Regions from separate parts of the Nocardioides sp. AE5 genome, predicted to be linked through region 1. Evidence: riboswitches for the same ligand, from Rfam matches in the RefSeq annotation. Region 1 holds a riboswitch; the other holds the start of a gene.
What was found. Region 1 has a riboswitch for cobalamin ahead of Q9R27_RS09575 (CbtB-domain containing protein). Riboswitches for the same ligand answer to the same signal wherever they lie in the genome.
Positions count from the first base shown of each region.

Region 2: linked by a shared signal. The riboswitch ahead of Q9R27_RS16320 (ribonucleoside-diphosphate reductase subunit alpha) and the one ahead of Q9R27_RS09575 (CbtB-domain containing protein) in region 1 are both predicted to bind cobalamin.

Region 1 is NZ_JAUZVI010000005.1:125,835-133,720, forward strand. It holds gene Q9R27_RS09560 (magnesium chelatase subunit D family protein) at 1-1,427, shown strand, start outside; gene cobO (cob(I)yrinic acid a,c-diamide adenosyltransferase) at 1,427-2,041, shown strand; gene Q9R27_RS09570 (cobyrinate a,c-diamide synthase) at 2,035-4,494, shown strand; cobalamin riboswitch at 4,511-4,648, shown strand; gene Q9R27_RS09575 (CbtB-domain containing protein) at 4,682-4,894, shown strand; gene Q9R27_RS09580 (CbtA family protein) at 5,047-5,655, shown strand; gene Q9R27_RS09585 (cobalamin biosynthesis protein) at 5,658-6,614, shown strand; gene Q9R27_RS09590 (cobalt-precorrin-6A reductase) at 6,589-7,356, opposite strand; gene Q9R27_RS09595 (cobyric acid synthase) at 7,353-7,886, opposite strand, start outside.
Region 2 is NZ_JAUZVI010000013.1:1,934-9,819, forward strand. It holds gene Q9R27_RS16315 (ribonucleotide-diphosphate reductase subunit beta) at 1-327, opposite strand, end outside; gene Q9R27_RS16320 (ribonucleoside-diphosphate reductase subunit alpha) at 351-2,903, opposite strand; cobalamin riboswitch at 3,029-3,251, opposite strand; gene Q9R27_RS16325 (methyltransferase domain-containing protein) at 3,303-4,451, opposite strand; gene Q9R27_RS16330 (nicotinamide-nucleotide amidohydrolase family protein) at 4,473-4,955, opposite strand; gene Q9R27_RS16335 (antibiotic biosynthesis monooxygenase) at 4,986-5,291, shown strand; gene Q9R27_RS16340 (FUSC family protein) at 5,319-6,356, shown strand; gene Q9R27_RS16345 (DUF6928 family protein) at 6,399-6,971, opposite strand; gene Q9R27_RS16350 (helix-turn-helix domain-containing protein) at 7,077-7,421, shown strand; gene Q9R27_RS16355 (GNAT family N-acetyltransferase) at 7,431-7,886, shown strand, end outside.

The DNA.
Region 1 (7,886 bases):
CGTCGTACGCCGGGGCCGAGTCCGAGTTGACCGAGCGGATCCTGGCCGCACAGGAACTCGTCGAGCAGGTCGTGCTCGGTGACGCCGCGTTGCTGAAGATCGCCGAGATCTGCGCCGCCTTCGACGTCGACGGGATGCGGGCCGACATCGTCACTGCCCGGACCGCGGTCGCGCACGCTGCCTGGCACGGTCGTACGTCGGTGGGTCGCGACGACATCCGCGTTGCTGCTCGCCTCGCGTTGCCGCACCGGCGCCGCCGCAACCCGTTCGACGCCCCCGGGATCGACGAGGACCTGCTGGATGCGCTGCTCGGCGAGGACGACCTGCCGCCGGAGCCGGACGGGCCCGGCCCGGACGACGCGCCGGAGTCACCGGACCAGCCCGACGAGAACGCCTCGTCCACCGACTCCGCGGAGGGCACCGACCCGGCCAACGCGTCGGACCACGGAGCACCAGACAGCGGTGCCCAGGACGGTGGCCCGGACCGTGGCGACCAGGCATCCGGGACGACCGACGAACCCGACGACCCGGTCGCCGGGGCGGGCGCTCACCCGGACGCCCCCGGCGAGGTGGTCCGCGCCGACCAGCCCTACCGCCCCCGGCTCTTCACCGTCTCCGGCACCGGCAGCGGCGAGGCCGGGCGACGCAGCCGGGCGATCACCGAGTCCGGGCGGCGGATCGGCGCACGGAGCCCGCTCGCCGGCCAGGGGGGCTCGATCCACCTGATCGAGACCATCCGGGCCGCCGCACCCCACCAGGCGCTCCGCGGTCGCAGTGCAGGGCCCCTGGCGTTCCGCGGCACCGACCTGCGGGTGGCCACCAAGGAGGGCCACGAATCCAACCTGATCCTCTTCTGCGTCGACGCCTCTGGATCGATGGCAGCCCGCAAGCGGATGGAACAGGTGAAGACCGCGATCCTCTCCCTGCTGCTCGATGCCTACCAGCGCCGCGACAAGGTCGGCCTGGTCACCTTCCGCGGGGACTCCGCAGACCTCGCCCTGCCACCGACCGGCTCGGTGGAGATCGCCGCCGCGCGCCTCGACGACCTCCCGGCCGGCGGACGGACCCCGCTGGCCGAGGGGCTGCTCACCGCGAGCGAGGCGCTGCGACTGGAGCGGATCCGTGATCCGCGACGGCGGCCGCTGCTGGTGGTGGTCACCGACGGCAGGGCGACGTACGGCCCCGATGCCGTGGCCCGGTCGCGGCAGGTCGCCGCCCACCTCGCCGCCCAGGGCACCGCGGCGCTGGTGATCGACTGCGAGACCGGCCGCTTCCGGATGGGGCTGGCCAGGAACCTGGCCGACGAACTCCGTGCCGAGTACGTCGCCCTCGGCGACGTCAGCGCCTCGGCCCTGACCGGCGCCGTCCACGGATCGCTCGGTCGCGGCCCGGAGGGCACCGGCCGCCGTACGGAAGGAGCAGCCTGATGCCCAAGGGAGTCCCCGAGAACGTCCCCGACGACGGACTGACCACGGCCCAGCGCCGCAATCAACCGCTGCTGATGGTCAACACCGGCGACGGGAAGGGCAAGTCGACGGCCGCCTTCGGGATGGCGATGCGTGCCTGGAACCAGGGCTGGAACATCGGCATCTTCCAGTTCGTGAAGTCGGCCAAGTGGCGGATCGGCGAGCAGACCGTCTTCGAGCGGCTCGGCCAACTGCACGAGGAGACCGGTGAGGGCGGTCCCGTGGAGTGGCACAAGATGGGCGCCGGCTGGTCGTGGAAGCGCAAGGAGGGCAGCACCGAGGACCATGCCCGCGACGCTGCCGAGGGTTGGGCCGAGGTGAAGCAACGGATCGCAGAGGAGCGGCACGACCTCTACGTCCTCGACGAGTTCACCTATCCGATCCAGTGGGGCTGGGTCGACATCGACGACGTGGTGGAGACCTTCGTGAACCGGCCCGGACGCCAGTTCGTGATGGTCACCGGCCGCCGGGCCGACCCGAAGCTGATCGATGCCGCCGACCTGGTCACCGAGATGACCAAGATCAAGCACCAGATGGATCGCGGCCAGAAGGGCCAGCGGGGCATCGAATGGTAGGGCGTGGTGCATCCGTGACCACGCTGCCGCGACTGGTGGTTGCCGCGCCCGCCTCCGGGCACGGCAAGACCACCATCGCCACCGGCCTGATGGCGGCGCTGGCCCGCACCGGACTGGCGGTCAGCGGCCACAAGGTGGGGCCGGACTACATCGACCCCGGCTACCACGCCCTGGCCACCGGTCGCCCCGGTCGCAACCTGGACCCCCATCTGGTCGGCGAGGACCTGCTGGCACCCCTGCTGCTGCACGGTGCGCGCGGTGCAGACCTGGCGGTGGTCGAGGGGGTGATGGGCCTCCACGACGGCCAGATCGGCGGCGACGGCTTCGCCTCCACCGCCCACGTGGCGCGGGTGACCCGGACCCCGGTGGTCCTGGTCGTGGACATCTCGCACGCCTCCCGCTCGATCGGGGCGGTGGTGCAGGGAATGGCCGACTTCGACGACTCCGTCGACATCGTCGGGGTGATCCTGAACAAGGCCGGCTCACAGCGGCATGCCGACGAGGTACGCCGTGCGATCAAGCTGCCCGTGCTGGGTGTGCTGCACCGCGACGACGGCATCGTGGCCCCGTCGCGGCACCTCGGCCTGGTCCCCGCCCAGGAGCGCGACGAGGCAGCCGCCTCCCTGGACCGGCTGGCCGAACGGGTCGCGGAACGGATCGACCTGGACCAGGTGCTGGCCCTGGCCCGGCAGGCCCCTGCACTGGACGCGGAACCGTGGGACCCGGCGTACGCACTGCCCTCCCCGGCACAGGCCACGCCCGGGCCTGTCCCGGTGATCGCGATGGCCGGCGGCCGCGCCTTCACCTTCCGCTATGCCGAGACCGAGGAGTTGCTCCGTGCCGCAGGCTGCGACGTGGTCACCTTCGACCCGCTGCACGATGCGGGCCTGCCGCCCGGCACCAGCGGCATCTACCTGGGGGGCGGGTTCCCCGAGGTGCATGCTGCCGGATTGAGCGCCAACGCCCCGCTGCGCCACGCCATCCGCACCGCCGTTCTGGACGGCGTACCGACGGTCGCGGAGTGTGCCGGCCTGCTCTACCTGTGCCGTGACATCGACGGCGCCCCGATGGCCGGGGTGCTGCCCACCTCGGCCCGGATGAGTCCACGGCTGACCCTCTCCTACCGGTCCGTCTCCTCGGCCACCGAGACCCTGCTGACCAGGCCGGGCGAGGTGGTGAACACCCACGAGTTCCACCGCACCACGGTCTCCCCCGGTCGCGGCGAGGTGGCGGCCTGGGGCGCCGACGGGGTCGAGGTCGGCTTCGCCGGGCCATCGCTGCATGCCTCCTACCTGCACGTGCACTGGGCCGGGCACTCCCAGTTGGCGCAACGATTCGCCGACGCGGCACGGGAGCACGGTCCGCTGCGTGATGACGGTGTCGTCCACAGTCACCAGGTGACGGCAACCGACACATCAACCGGCGACCTGCCTGCGTTCGACGCGACCGACCCCCTGCGCCACCACGGCGACGTCGAGGCCGGCGAGGGGCTGGTCGACTTCGCGGTCAACGTCTTCGAGGGGCAACGACCCGACTGGCTCAGCGATGCGCTGCACGCCAGCCTCACCGAGACCCACCACTATCCCGACGCCACCGCGGCCGAGGCAGCACTGGCCCGCCACCACGGCCGCGCCACCGCGGACGTGCTCGCCACCGCCGGCGCCGCCGAGGCGTTCACCCTGATCGCCCGGCTCCGCGACTGGCGCCACCCGGTGGTGGTCCACCCCCAGTTCACCGAACCCGATGTCGCCCTGGCCAATGCCGGCCACACGCCGCGCCACGTCCTGTGCCGTGCCGAGGATGACTTCGCGCTCGATCCCGGCACCGTGCCCGAGGAGGCCGACCTGGTCGTCGTCGGCAACCCGACCAACCCGACCGGGGTGCTCCACCGCGCCGCCACGATCCGCGCCCTGGTCCGCCCCGGCCGCCTGGTGGTCGTGGACGAGGCGTTCATGGACGGGGTCGGCGGACAGCGCGAGTCGCTGGCCGGTGCCCCGGTGCCGGGCCTGGTCGTGGTCCGCAGCCTCACCAAGCTGTGGGCGATCCCCGGGGTGCGGGCCGGCTACGTCCTGGCCGAGCCCGAGGTGATCACCGCCCTCCGGGACGGACAGGTGCCCTGGGCAGTGGCCACCACGGCGGCAGCGGCCATGGTGGCCTGCACCAGCGCCGAGGCGGATGCCGAAGCAGCCCGCCGGGCCGAGCAGGTCGTCGTACGCCGCCGGGTGCTCACCGACGGGCTGGCCGAACTGGGCATCGACCATGTCGCGAGTGCAGCTCCGTTCGTGCTGGCCCGGCCCGGCGAGGGCGTCCGGGAGCGGTTGCGTGCCGAGGGGTTCGCCGTACGCCGTGCCGACACGTTCCCGGGCCTGGGGCCGGAGTGGGTGCGGATCGCCGTCCGCTCCCCCGAGGCGACCCGGAGGTTGCTCGCCGCGCTGGCCAGCGCGATCCGGTGAGACAACTGTCCCTCGCCCCGGAAGGACCGCTAGTCTCCCTCTGACGGGCACGAGGAAGCCGGTGGGATTCCGGCACAGTCGCGCTACTGTGACATCGCTCCTGAGCAGTCAGGCAGGCGGTGGAGTCAGACCCGAGGGTCCGTCATCCCCATCACTACAGGGACGCATCATCCCTTCAGGAGGACACATGTCACAGGCCACCGTTGCCACCCCCGAGGTCGAGGTTCCCTCGATCCCGCTGCGCCAGATCGCCCCGTTCGCGATCCTCTTCGGTCTCGTCGCGCTGATCGCGATCTTCTTCGTCAGCACCGACCAGGGCGCCACCTCGATCATCAGCGGCACCGCGATCCACGAGTGGGTCCACGACGCCCGGCACCTGCTCGGCTACCCGTGCCACTGATCGGCTGATCCCAGCACCCTGCACCCACCGGCCGGTGCCCTGGTCGCCCTGACCAGCGCCGAACCGGACCCCTCTGGTTCCTGCATGTCGCCCCTTCGTGGAGGCCGGCAGGTCCCCGCCGCCTCGTGCGGCCCCACCGAACGGACACACCCATGACTGCACGCAATTTCCTGGTCCGCGGCCTGCTGGCCGGCTTCGTCGCCGGCCTGCTCACCGGCACCCTGGTGATCAGCACTGCCCTCGGCGGCCTGGTCGCCCTGGTCTCCGCGGCCGTGGTCGGCCGGATCGGTCGCCTCCGCCCGGCGGCGACCACTGCCCTGGTCAGCGCGATCGGCTTCACCAGCCTGGCCCTGGTGCCGTGGTTCAAGTATCCGGCCGCGCCGCCCGCGGTCGGTTCCGGCGACACCATCGGCGAGCGGACGGCCGACTTCTTCGTCTTCCTGCTGATCTCCCTGGTCGCGGCCGTGGCCGCGACCGCCCTGGCCAGGCAGCTCCTCACCACGCTGAGCACCTATGCCACGGTCGTGATCAGCGCCGGCGCCTACCTGCTGGTGATGGTGGCCGCCGCGCTGGCGATGCCGACGGTCAACGAGCTCGGCGACTTCCCGGCCGACACCCTGTGGGGGTTCCGCCTCTCCTCCCTCTTCACGCTGGCCACCATGTGGGGCGTGATCGGCGTGGTCCTGGTCGGCCTGGTCGGCCGGCTGGACACCGCGGCGGTGGCCGAGGCGGAGCGGCGCGAGCTGGCTGCTTCACTCTGAGCATGGTCAACCAGCGATCCGTGTCGCGTGCCTTGGGCATCGTCCTGGGGCACGCGGCCGATCGCTGTCTCGGCGATCCGGCGCGGTTCCACCCGGTTGCCGGGTTCGGCCAGGTGGCAGGTGCCCTGGAGCGCCGCACGTACGCCGACACGCGCGGTCGCGGCGTCGCCTTCACCGTGACCCTGGTCGGCGGCACCGCTGCGCTCGGCCTGATCCTCGAGCGGGCGGTGCGGGACCGTCCTGTGCTGCACACCGCGGCGACTGCAGCGGCGACCTGGGCGGTGCTCGGTGGTACGTCGCTGGGCCGGGAGGCCACAGCGGTGCACGGGTTCCTGGCTGCCGGGGACCTGCCGGGCGCCCGGCAACGCCTCACCCACCTGGTCGGGCGGGACACCTCCCAGCTCGACGAGTCGGGCGTCGCACGCGCCAGCATCGAGTCGGTTGCGGAGAACACCTCCGACGCGGTGACGGCTCCACTGGTCCTCGGTGCGGCCTTCGGGATCCCGGGCCTGGTCGGCTATCGCGCGGCCAACACCCTCGACGCGATGGTCGGCCACCGCACCGCGCGCCATGAGCAGTTCGGGTGGGCATCGGCCCGGCTGGACGACGTACTCAACCTGGCCGGGGCCCGGCTCGCCGCGCTGCTCGCGGCCGGACTCGCCCCGACAGTGGCCGGCTCCCCCCGCGCCGCCATGGCCGCGTGGCGCAGCGATGCGCGGCACCATCCGAGCCCCAATGCCGGTCCGGTGGAGGCCTCGTTCGCCGGCGCCCTGGGCGTCCAGCTCGGTGGGGTGAACCGCTATGGCGACCGCATCGAGGACCGGCACACGCTCGGCACCGGGCGGCCACCGGTCGCCGACGACATCGACCGGGCCACGACCCTCGCGGCGCGGGTGGCCGGAGGGTCCGTCGCGGTGGCAGCCCTGCTGGCCCTCACTGCCCGCCGGCGAGCCGGCTGAGCTGGCTGAACTGATTGAGCCAGGGCAGCACCTCGCCGGGCTCGGCGACGCTGGACACGTCTGCCGACGCCGAGGCGCGACGTACCACCACGATCGGGACCCCGAGTTCGTCGGCGGCGGCCATCTTGGGCCACGTCCAAGTGCCGCCGGAGTCCTTGGTGACCAGCACGTCGGCGCCGTGGTCGCGCAGCAGCGCCCGTTCGGAGTCCAAGGTGTAGGGCCCCCGCGAGGGCAGCAGGGTCCAAGTGTCCGGGAGTTCGACGTCGGGCGCATCCACCACCCGCACCAGTGCGTACGCCGTGGCCAGCGGCCCGGTGAACCGGTCCAGCGACTGGCGCCCCACGGTCAGGAAGGGGCGACTGCCCAGGCCTGCGGCGACCGTTGCTGCCTCGTCGTGGTCCTCGACCCAGTGCCAGGCGTCGGCTCCGGGCGCCGCCCCCCAGCCGGGGCGCTCCAGCCGGAGCAGCGGGACCTGTGCGGCCGCGCAGGCTTCGACGGCGTTGCGGCTCATCCCGGCAGCGAACGGGTGGGTGGCATCGACCACGGCGTCGATCCCCTCCTCGGCCAAGAATTCCTGCAGCCCGGGCACGCCACCGAAGCCGCCGATCCGCACCTCGCCCACCGGCAGCCGGGGCCGGGCAACCCGGCCGGCCAAGGTGGAGAGGAAGTCGATGCCCTCGCCCTGCAGCAGTTCCGCCAGGGCACGGGCATCCGCAGTGCCCCCCAGAAGCAGCACCCTCATCGCGACGCCCCCGGCTCCAGTGCGCGCAGGTCACCCGGTGCGCCGTTCCCAGCCAGGGCGAGCAGGGCGTCCACGTCCAGGTGCGCCTCGACGAGGTCGCCGAGCAGGTCGAGCCGGGCCTCCCTGCGCTCGGCGAAGCTGACGCCCGACGGCTGCCGTTCCCGGCCCGCGGCCGACGCGGCCTGCGCCAGGATTGCCTGCCGGAAGGCGTCGACCTCCAGCGACCCGTGCCACATGGTGCCGAAGACGGCCCCCGATCGGGCGCCGCCGAGGAACTCCTCGCCGGAGCCGCGGGTGATCCGGCCATGGTGGATCTCGTAGCCGCTGGTCATGGCGCCCAGCGCGGATCCGGTCGGCAGCCGGAGCACCTTCTCGGCCGCGAAGGTGGTGGTGACGTCGAGCAGCCCGAGCCCCTCGACGGCAGCGCCCGGGGTGCCCTCGACGCCGTCGGGGTCGCTGATCCGGCGGCCGAGCATCTGGAAGCCCCCGCAGATGCCGAGCACCGGACGCCCGGCGGCGGCATGGTCGGT
Region 2 (7,886 bases), on a different contig from region 1:
GACGTACTCGAAGCTCATGCAGTGGTTGGCCTCCTCCCACATCTGCTTGGCCAGGTAGAGGTGGCACTCAGCCGCGTTGACGTAGGGATAGACCCCGAACGCGAGCGCCTTGTTGACCAGGAGCTCATTGGGGTTGAAGTAGCTCATCAGGAAGGTGAGCGCCTGGCGTTCCTCGGCGCTCATCCGCTCGAAGTCGGCGAGGTCCTCACCGAGCTGCACCTCGTTGGGGAACCAGGTGTTCGCCACCGCCTGGTCGTAGAGCTCCATCGCCCACGGATAGGTGACCGGCTTGAGCAGCAGGCCCTCCTCGATGCCAGTGCCCAGGATCCCCTGGCGGGTTCCCACGGCGCTCACTGGCACGACTCGCACTGCAGTCGCTCCTGCGGGTCGATGGGACATTGCACGTCCCCGACCACGTCGAGCTCGGTGGCACCTTCCGGCGGTACGACGGGTGCCGGGGCCTCCTTGACCGCAGCCGGCTGGGCGGCACCGAAACCACGGGCAGCGGGCTTCGCCGCACCGAAGCCGCGGCGAGCCCCACCGGAACCCAACGCTGCGGCCTTGTTCACCTTGACCGTGCTCTGCTCCGCGGTGTGCCGCGGCATCATGTGCAGGTAATAGGTGGTCTTCACGCCCATCCGCCACGCATCGGCGTACAGGTCGACCATGTTGTTCACGCTGCGATCTGCCAGGTAGATGTTGCGGCTGATCGCCTGGTCGATCCACTTCTGGGCACGTGCGGCGACCTGGAGGAAGGCGCGCCCGTCCAGCTGGAACGAGGTGCGGTAGATCTCCACCAGTTCGGCGGGGATGTCGTGCTCGTCGGCCACCTTGGACAGGTCGCCCTGGTGGCGGAGCAGGTCCTCGCGCACGGTGTCCCACAGGCCCAGCGCCTTGAGGTCGTCGACCAGGTTGCGGTTGAGCTCCAGGAACTTGCCCGCGCTGGTGGACCGGCTGAACATCTGGCTGAACTGCGGGTCGAGACCGGGCGTGGTGCCGGCGACGAGGCCGATCGAGGCGGTGGGCGCGATCGCCAGCAGCGTCGAGTTGCGGATCCCACCGGCCACCTTGGTGCGCAGTGCGTCCCAGTCCAGCCGGGTGGTCCGGTCCACCTCGACCGGGGTGCCCCGGTCCGCCTCGAGCAGGTCCAGGGAGTCGATCGGCACCATGCCCTGGCTCCACCGCGATCCCTCGAAGTTGGGATAGGCGCCCCGCTCGCGGGCCAGGTCGGCCGAGGCATCGATGGCGTGCCACGAGACGAACTCCATGACCTGGTCGATCAGGTCGTAGGCCTCGGGCGTTGCGTAGGAGTAGCCGAAGCGCTCCACGATGTCGGTGAAGCCCATCACCCCCAGCCCCAGTGCCCGGTTCAGCTCGTTGGAGCGCTCGGATTCAGGGACCGAGGAGATGGTGATGTCGATCAGGTTGTCGAGCTGGCGCACTGCGAGCCGGGCGGACGCGGCCAGCCGGTCCCAGTCGATGCGGGCACCCTGCCGGCGGCCGGTGACATGGGTGGAGAGGTTGATCGAGGCCAGGTTGCAGACCGAGACGTTGTCCCGGTCCTGCGGCAGGCAGATCTCGGTGCACAGGTTGGACAGGTGGATGGTCCCGGTGTTGTGGTTCAACGCCCGGGTGTTGATCGTGTCCTTCCACGTCAACCACGGGTGCGAGGTGGACTGCAGCGAGGTGAGGATCGCCTTGAACTGCTCCCGGGCGCCGATCTTCTTGTGCCGCAGCTGGCCTGCCTCGGCCTGCGCGGCGTACTCGGCGTACCGCTGGGAGAAGGCAGCGCCGGTGAGTTCGACCAGGTCGGGCACTTCGGCCGGGTCGAAGAGGTACCACGGCTGGTCGGCGTCGACCCGCTTCATGAATTCGTCCGAGATCCACACCGCGGTGTTGGCGGTCCGGGTACGCCGGTAGGGGTCACCGGAGTTCTGCCGCAGGTCCAGGAAGGCCGGGAAGTCCAGGTGCCAGTTCTCCATGTAGAAGCAGAGCGCGCCGAACTTCTTGCCGCCGCGGCTGACCGCGCGCAGCGTCGAATCGATGGTGTGCATGAACGGGATCGGCCCGGTCGAGGTGGTGTTGTTGGACTTGATTGGTGAACCCTCGGCGCGCAGCTTGGTGACCGAGAGGCCGATGCCGCCGGTGCCCTTGGTCAGCCACATCACGTCGCGCACCGACTTGGCGATGTGCTCGATCTCGTCCTCCATCTGCATCACGAAGCAGTTGGAGAGCTGGCTGTACGACGTACCGGCGTTGACCAGGGTGGAGCCTGCGGCGAGGTACTCCAGGCGCGACATCTTGTCGTAGAAGCGCAGCGCTGCCGCGTTCGGGTCCTCCTCGTTCAAGGCCAGCCCCATCGCGACCCGCATCCAGAAGAACTGCGGCATCTCCATCGGGCGGCCGTCGGGGGAGTTGATCATGTAGCGGGTGCGCATGGTCTGCACACCGATGTAGCGCAGCAGGTCGTCGCGCCCGGGGTCCAGTGCGGCGCCGAGCCGCTCCAGGTCGAAGAGGTCGCGCAGGCGCGTGTCGAGCAGGCCGAGTTCGACGCCGCGGACGATGAAGGCGACGAACGCCTCGGCGTGGAAGGCGTAGACCTCGTCGCGGGTCACGCCCTCGCCGAAGATCGCCTTGTAGAAGCTCTTCACCAGCAGCCGCGACGCGATGGTGTCGTAGGCCGGGTCGTCCTTGACGTTCTGCAGCGCGACCTGGACGACGGCCTGGTCGAGTTGCTCGCTGGTGATGCCGTCGAAGAGCGTGATCTCCAGCTCCGAGCGGAGCTGGGTCGCCCTGGCGACCTGGTCGTCGAGGCCGGCAGCGGCCTCCTCGATGGAACGCGCGATCTCGTAGCCGTCGTAGTCGACCCTGGATCCGTCTCGCTTGATGACCTTGATCGTCATCGGTTCACCCCTCGTGAATCCTCGTGTGATGACGCTGCCCGCGTCGTGCGAGGAGAGGAGGGGGCGCCGACGCCAACGCGCCGCTGTCGATCCCCTGACCTTCCCTCGAGGTCGCGGACCCCCGTCGTCGATGACGGGGCACTGGCAGGTCTTCGGACTCGCGGGCGTTCTCTCGGCGTTCGTGCTGTCGAGATTCCTACTGTCCGTCGCTTCCCAGGCTGTTCGCCCAGTGCTGTTGACGGAGTTCGTTCCCACTCACCGCTGCGGGGCAGTTCCGGTCTCTCACCGGATTCCCTCTTGCGACGACTCCTCTGGCTGAGGAGCCGGACCAGCTGCGGTCGCCACTATATACATGAATTCCATCGATGTAACTACCCACATCTTGTGGTGGACCGGATTTCAGGCCTGCGCCGGGGGATCCCGTTCGAGGAGCACCATGACCTCGTGGTGGCCGGTCTGCGGGAACATGTCGAAGAGCCGCGCCGCGATCGGGCGCAGCCGTGGCATGGCCGCAAGATCCGCGGCGAGCGTGGTCACGTTGCAACTAGAGTAGAGGACATGGCGCGGTCCGTGCTCGTCCAACCGTGCGCACAAGGCCGCCCCGATGCCGCGCCGCGGTGGGTTCACCACGACCAGGTCGGGACCGCTGCGCCCGGTCAGCACCGGGTCGTCGAGCATCCGGGTCGCATCGCCGGCGTGCCACTCGTGGTGGCCCCGGGCAAGCGCTGCGCCACTGAGCCTGGCGCTGGCCACGGCCTCGGCCGATGACTCCACACCGACCACGCGGTCGGCACCGTGGCCCAGCGCATGCAGCGCGAAGCCGCCCACGCCGCAGTAGAGGTCCCACACCTCGCTCGGCCGGAGATCGGCGATCCACGCACGCGCCTGCGCATAGAGCGCCGCGGCGACGGCCGTGTTGGTCTGGAAGAAGCTGCGGGTGCGCAGGTGCAGGGTCACGTCGTTGACCCGCATCGGCAGGGAATCTTCCGGAGTGAGCACGTGCTCCTCGTCGCCCTCGATGATCGCCTTGTGCTCGGGCTGCAGGTTGGCGCTGACGACGCGCAGGCCGGACAGCTCCTCGCGCAGCAGCGCGAGCCCGTCGCGGATCCGCCGCAGTTGCCCGGGGGAGCGGAGCACGAAGCGGAGCATCAGCTCGTCGTCGGGGGAATGGGTGAGCAGGACGTGCTTGAGCTCCCCGGTGCGTCGCGGCACGTCGTACGGCGTCAGGCCGAGCTCGGCGACGAGTCGCGGCATGGTGCGCACGGCCTCCGCGAGGCCGGGCTCGTAGAGGCCACAGTTGGTCAGGTCGATCCCGTGCTGGTCGCGGTCCAGGATGCCGAGCACCGGTGCGCCGCGGGTGCCGGCGGCGACCAGTTTCGCCTTGTTGCGGAAGCCGGACTCACGGCTCGCCACGGGTGGCAGCCAGGCAAGACCGGTCGGCAAGGTCGCTGCCACCTGTCGCTGCTTCTCGGCCAGTTGCGCGTCGTACGGCGTCCCCATCAGGGCGCACGAGCGGCACCTGCCCGCCTCGAAGTGGCCACATTGCACCGGGCCACGGTAGTCGAAGCCTCAGGCGGTACCAGCGGTGACGGCCTCGAGCAGCAACTCCAGCGCCTGCTCGGTGGCCCCACGGCGTACGGCGTCGCGGTCGCCGGGCAACTCCAGTCGCCGGTGCCACGTGGTGGAGGCGCTCGCCACGGCGATGTGGACCAGGCCGACGGGCTTCTCTGGTGTGCCGCCTCCCGGACCGGCCACACCGGTCGTGGAGACGCCGTACGTCGTGTCTAGGCGTGCGCGCGCCCCGGCCGCCATCGCACGCGCGACCTCCTCACTCACCGCACCCACCCGCGCGAGAAGGTCAGCGCTCACCCCGACCTGGCTCGTCTTCGCCTCATTGGCATAGGTGACGAAACCGCCGACGAGGTACGCCGACGACCCGGGCCGGTCCGCCAACCGCGACGCGACCATCCCCGCGGTGCACGACTCCGCCGTGGCGACCGTTGCGGAGGCGTTGAGCAGCGCGCGGGCCAGCCGATCATCCAGGGTGCTCACGCGGTCGAGGCTACCCGGCAGGATGGGGCCATGATCCTGGAACATGCGCTCCTGCCCGTCGTGCCGGGCCGGGAAGACGAATTCGAGCGCGCCTTCGCTGAGGCCCGCCGGATCATCACCGGCATGAAGGGATGCCGCTCGGTGGCGCTGCGGCGCTGCGTGGAGACCCCGAACCGTTACCTGCTCCTGGTCGAGTGGGAGACCCTGGCCGACCACACCGAAGGTTTCCGCGGCTCCGCGGCGTACGACGAATGGCGTGCGTTGTTGCACCACTTCTATGAGCCCTTCCCGGTGGTCGAGCATTTCGTGGTCGTCGGCCCGGAGCAGCCGGGCTGAGCGGGCCAGCGCGCCTAGGCTGGTCGCATGCGATACACCTCCGCCTTCCGCGCGACCGAGCGTCCCGCGCTGCTGCAGATGGTGAAGACGGCCGTGGCCACGATCCTGGCCTGGGTGGTCGCGGGATGGCTGGTCCCGGACGGACCGCCTCCCGTCTTCGCCGCGATTGCCGCCATGCTCGTGGTCCAGCCGAGCCTCAACCAGTCTCTGACGAAGGGGATCGAGCGCAGTGTCGGCGTCATTGCCGGGGTGATGCTCGCTGCGGCGCTGGGCCTGGCACTCGGCGAGGAGTCATGGGTGGTGATCCTGGCCGTCGCTGCCGCCCTGGCGCTGGCATGGGCGTTGCGGATGACGGTCGGCTCGGCCAACCAGGTCGCGATCAGCGCGCTGCTGGTCTTGTCGATGGGTGCCAGTACGCCGGGTTATGCGAGCTATCGGGTGCTGGAGACGTTCCTCGGGGCGGCGATCGGGATCGTCGTACACCTGGTGCTGGTGCCGCCGGTGGCCCTGGATCCGGCGCGGCGGGCGATGGACGCGCTGGGGGAGGAGATCGCCGCGTCACTGGAACGGTTGGCGGGTGCGCTCACCGCCAAGCACACGTTGCGTGAGCTCCGGGAGTTGATGGTGGCTGCGCGCCGTCTCTACGAACTGCGCGACGCCGCCAACGAAGCGCTGGATGAGGCCGAGGATTCGCTGGCGCTGAACCCGCGTGGGCGCCACCACCGCGAGGACCTCGCCGCGATGCGGGAGAGTGCGGAGAACCTGCGCCCGATCGTCACCCAGGTGCTCGGGATGACCCGGGCGTACGTCGAGCAGTACGACGATGACGTGAGCACCGAGCCGGCGGTGCAGGGGATCTCGGAGGAACTGCGCCGGGCCGCGCACGACACCCGCCGTGAGTTGCGCCTGGCGCTGGGCGCTCGCTACATGGAGTTTGCCGAGACCGCGCCTGCCCTGACGGCACCCCTGATGTTCAAGGCCCCCTCGGGCATGAACTGGATCCTGATCGGATCATTGATGGAGGACCTGCGGCGGATCCGGGTCTCCCTCGGGGCGCGCAACTAGAACGGCGATGCTACGCCGGGTCGTCTCCAAGCGGCATCGCGGTCAGGCCGAGCGCGCGAAACGATCGAGGACGATGCTCTCCGGGGCCACGGTCTGCGGCGTCGGGCTTGCCTCGAACTGCGTTCCGAGGAACTCCTGAACGGCGGCTTCGGCCATCTCCAGCGGGTGGAAGGGCAACGGATAGTCCGTGTCCACCGGGTGCTCTCCTGACCAGAACGGTGCCTCGAACGGGTCGGGATCGCCGATCGACTGCCACACCTTGCCGACCGGATTGACGCTGAGGGCGCGGACGAGTGCACCTTCGGACCAGCGGGCGAAGGCGAACATGTCGTGCGCCGTCTGCTGGGTGAGCAGGATCCGCGTCTCGCCCAGTTTGGCGTAGCGCGCGTGCAGGTCAGTCGGGCGGAAGAGTGCCGCATCCCGCGTGGTGATGATCAGGCCCTGGGTGATGTGCCCGACAGCGATCTCGCCACGCTCGGGGAAGCCGTGGCTGATGAGGCTCCCGCGGTCGGTGCGTTCCAGGCGCATGCGCGGGAAGAGGCGTCGTACGACGTCTTCGGGTGCGAGGTCGGGATCGGCGTCCGGGTAGAGCACGGCCGCCAGGTTCACTCCCATGCGAACTCCCTCTCGCTGCCGGAGCGGGCGTCGCTTGCGCCCGCAGCATCGGGAAGCGTAGCGATAGGCATTGACTGTACGATATCCAGTACATAGCATGGCGGCATGAATGCGGCGACAGCGGTGGCGGAGATCCTGGACCGGACGGGGGAGACCAAGGCGTCGCTGTCGCGCCGTTCGGGGGTCTCGCGTTCGCTGATCGATGATTACCTGAAGGGGAAGCGCCAGCCGACCGTTGCCCAACTGGAGCGACTGGGGGAGTCGGTCGGACTGCGCCTGGACCTCGCTTGGGCATCGCCCGACAACCCTGGAATGCGCGACGAGGCAACGACACTTGAGGAGAGGGCCCAACTGTTGGGAAGGGTCGTCCCGCTGGGACGCGCACTACGCAGGGAAGAGGCTGGAGAGTTGGAGTTTCCGCCTTTTCGGACGCTGAGGAGGCGCACATGAGCGTGGGTCATGACGAGTGAGCTACTGCGACCGAGTGAACCGTCGGATGCCGACGCCCTGACCGACCTGCACCTCGACGTATGGGAGGAGGCCTACGGCCACCTCATCGACGAAGCGATCCTGCGCAATCGACGCGCGGATCGTGCGCAACGTGTTGCGCGATGGCGGGAGATCCTCGATCGCTCCGCGGATCGGACGCACGTGGTCGAGGCAGCTGCTGGCGGTCGCCTGCTCGGCTTCGTCAGCGCGGGGCCAGGGCGGGATGACCCGGAGCCAGGACTTCCTGACGTGGAAGTGTGGGCGCTCTACGTACGAGCCGAGGTGTACGGCCAAGGCTTTGGTCACGCCTTGCTCGAGAAGGCGATCGGCCCAGCGGCGGCGTACCTGTGGGTGCTGGATGGCAACGAACGAGCGATCGCGTTCTATGAGCGACAAGGGTTTGTGTTCGACGGGTCGTCGAAGGTG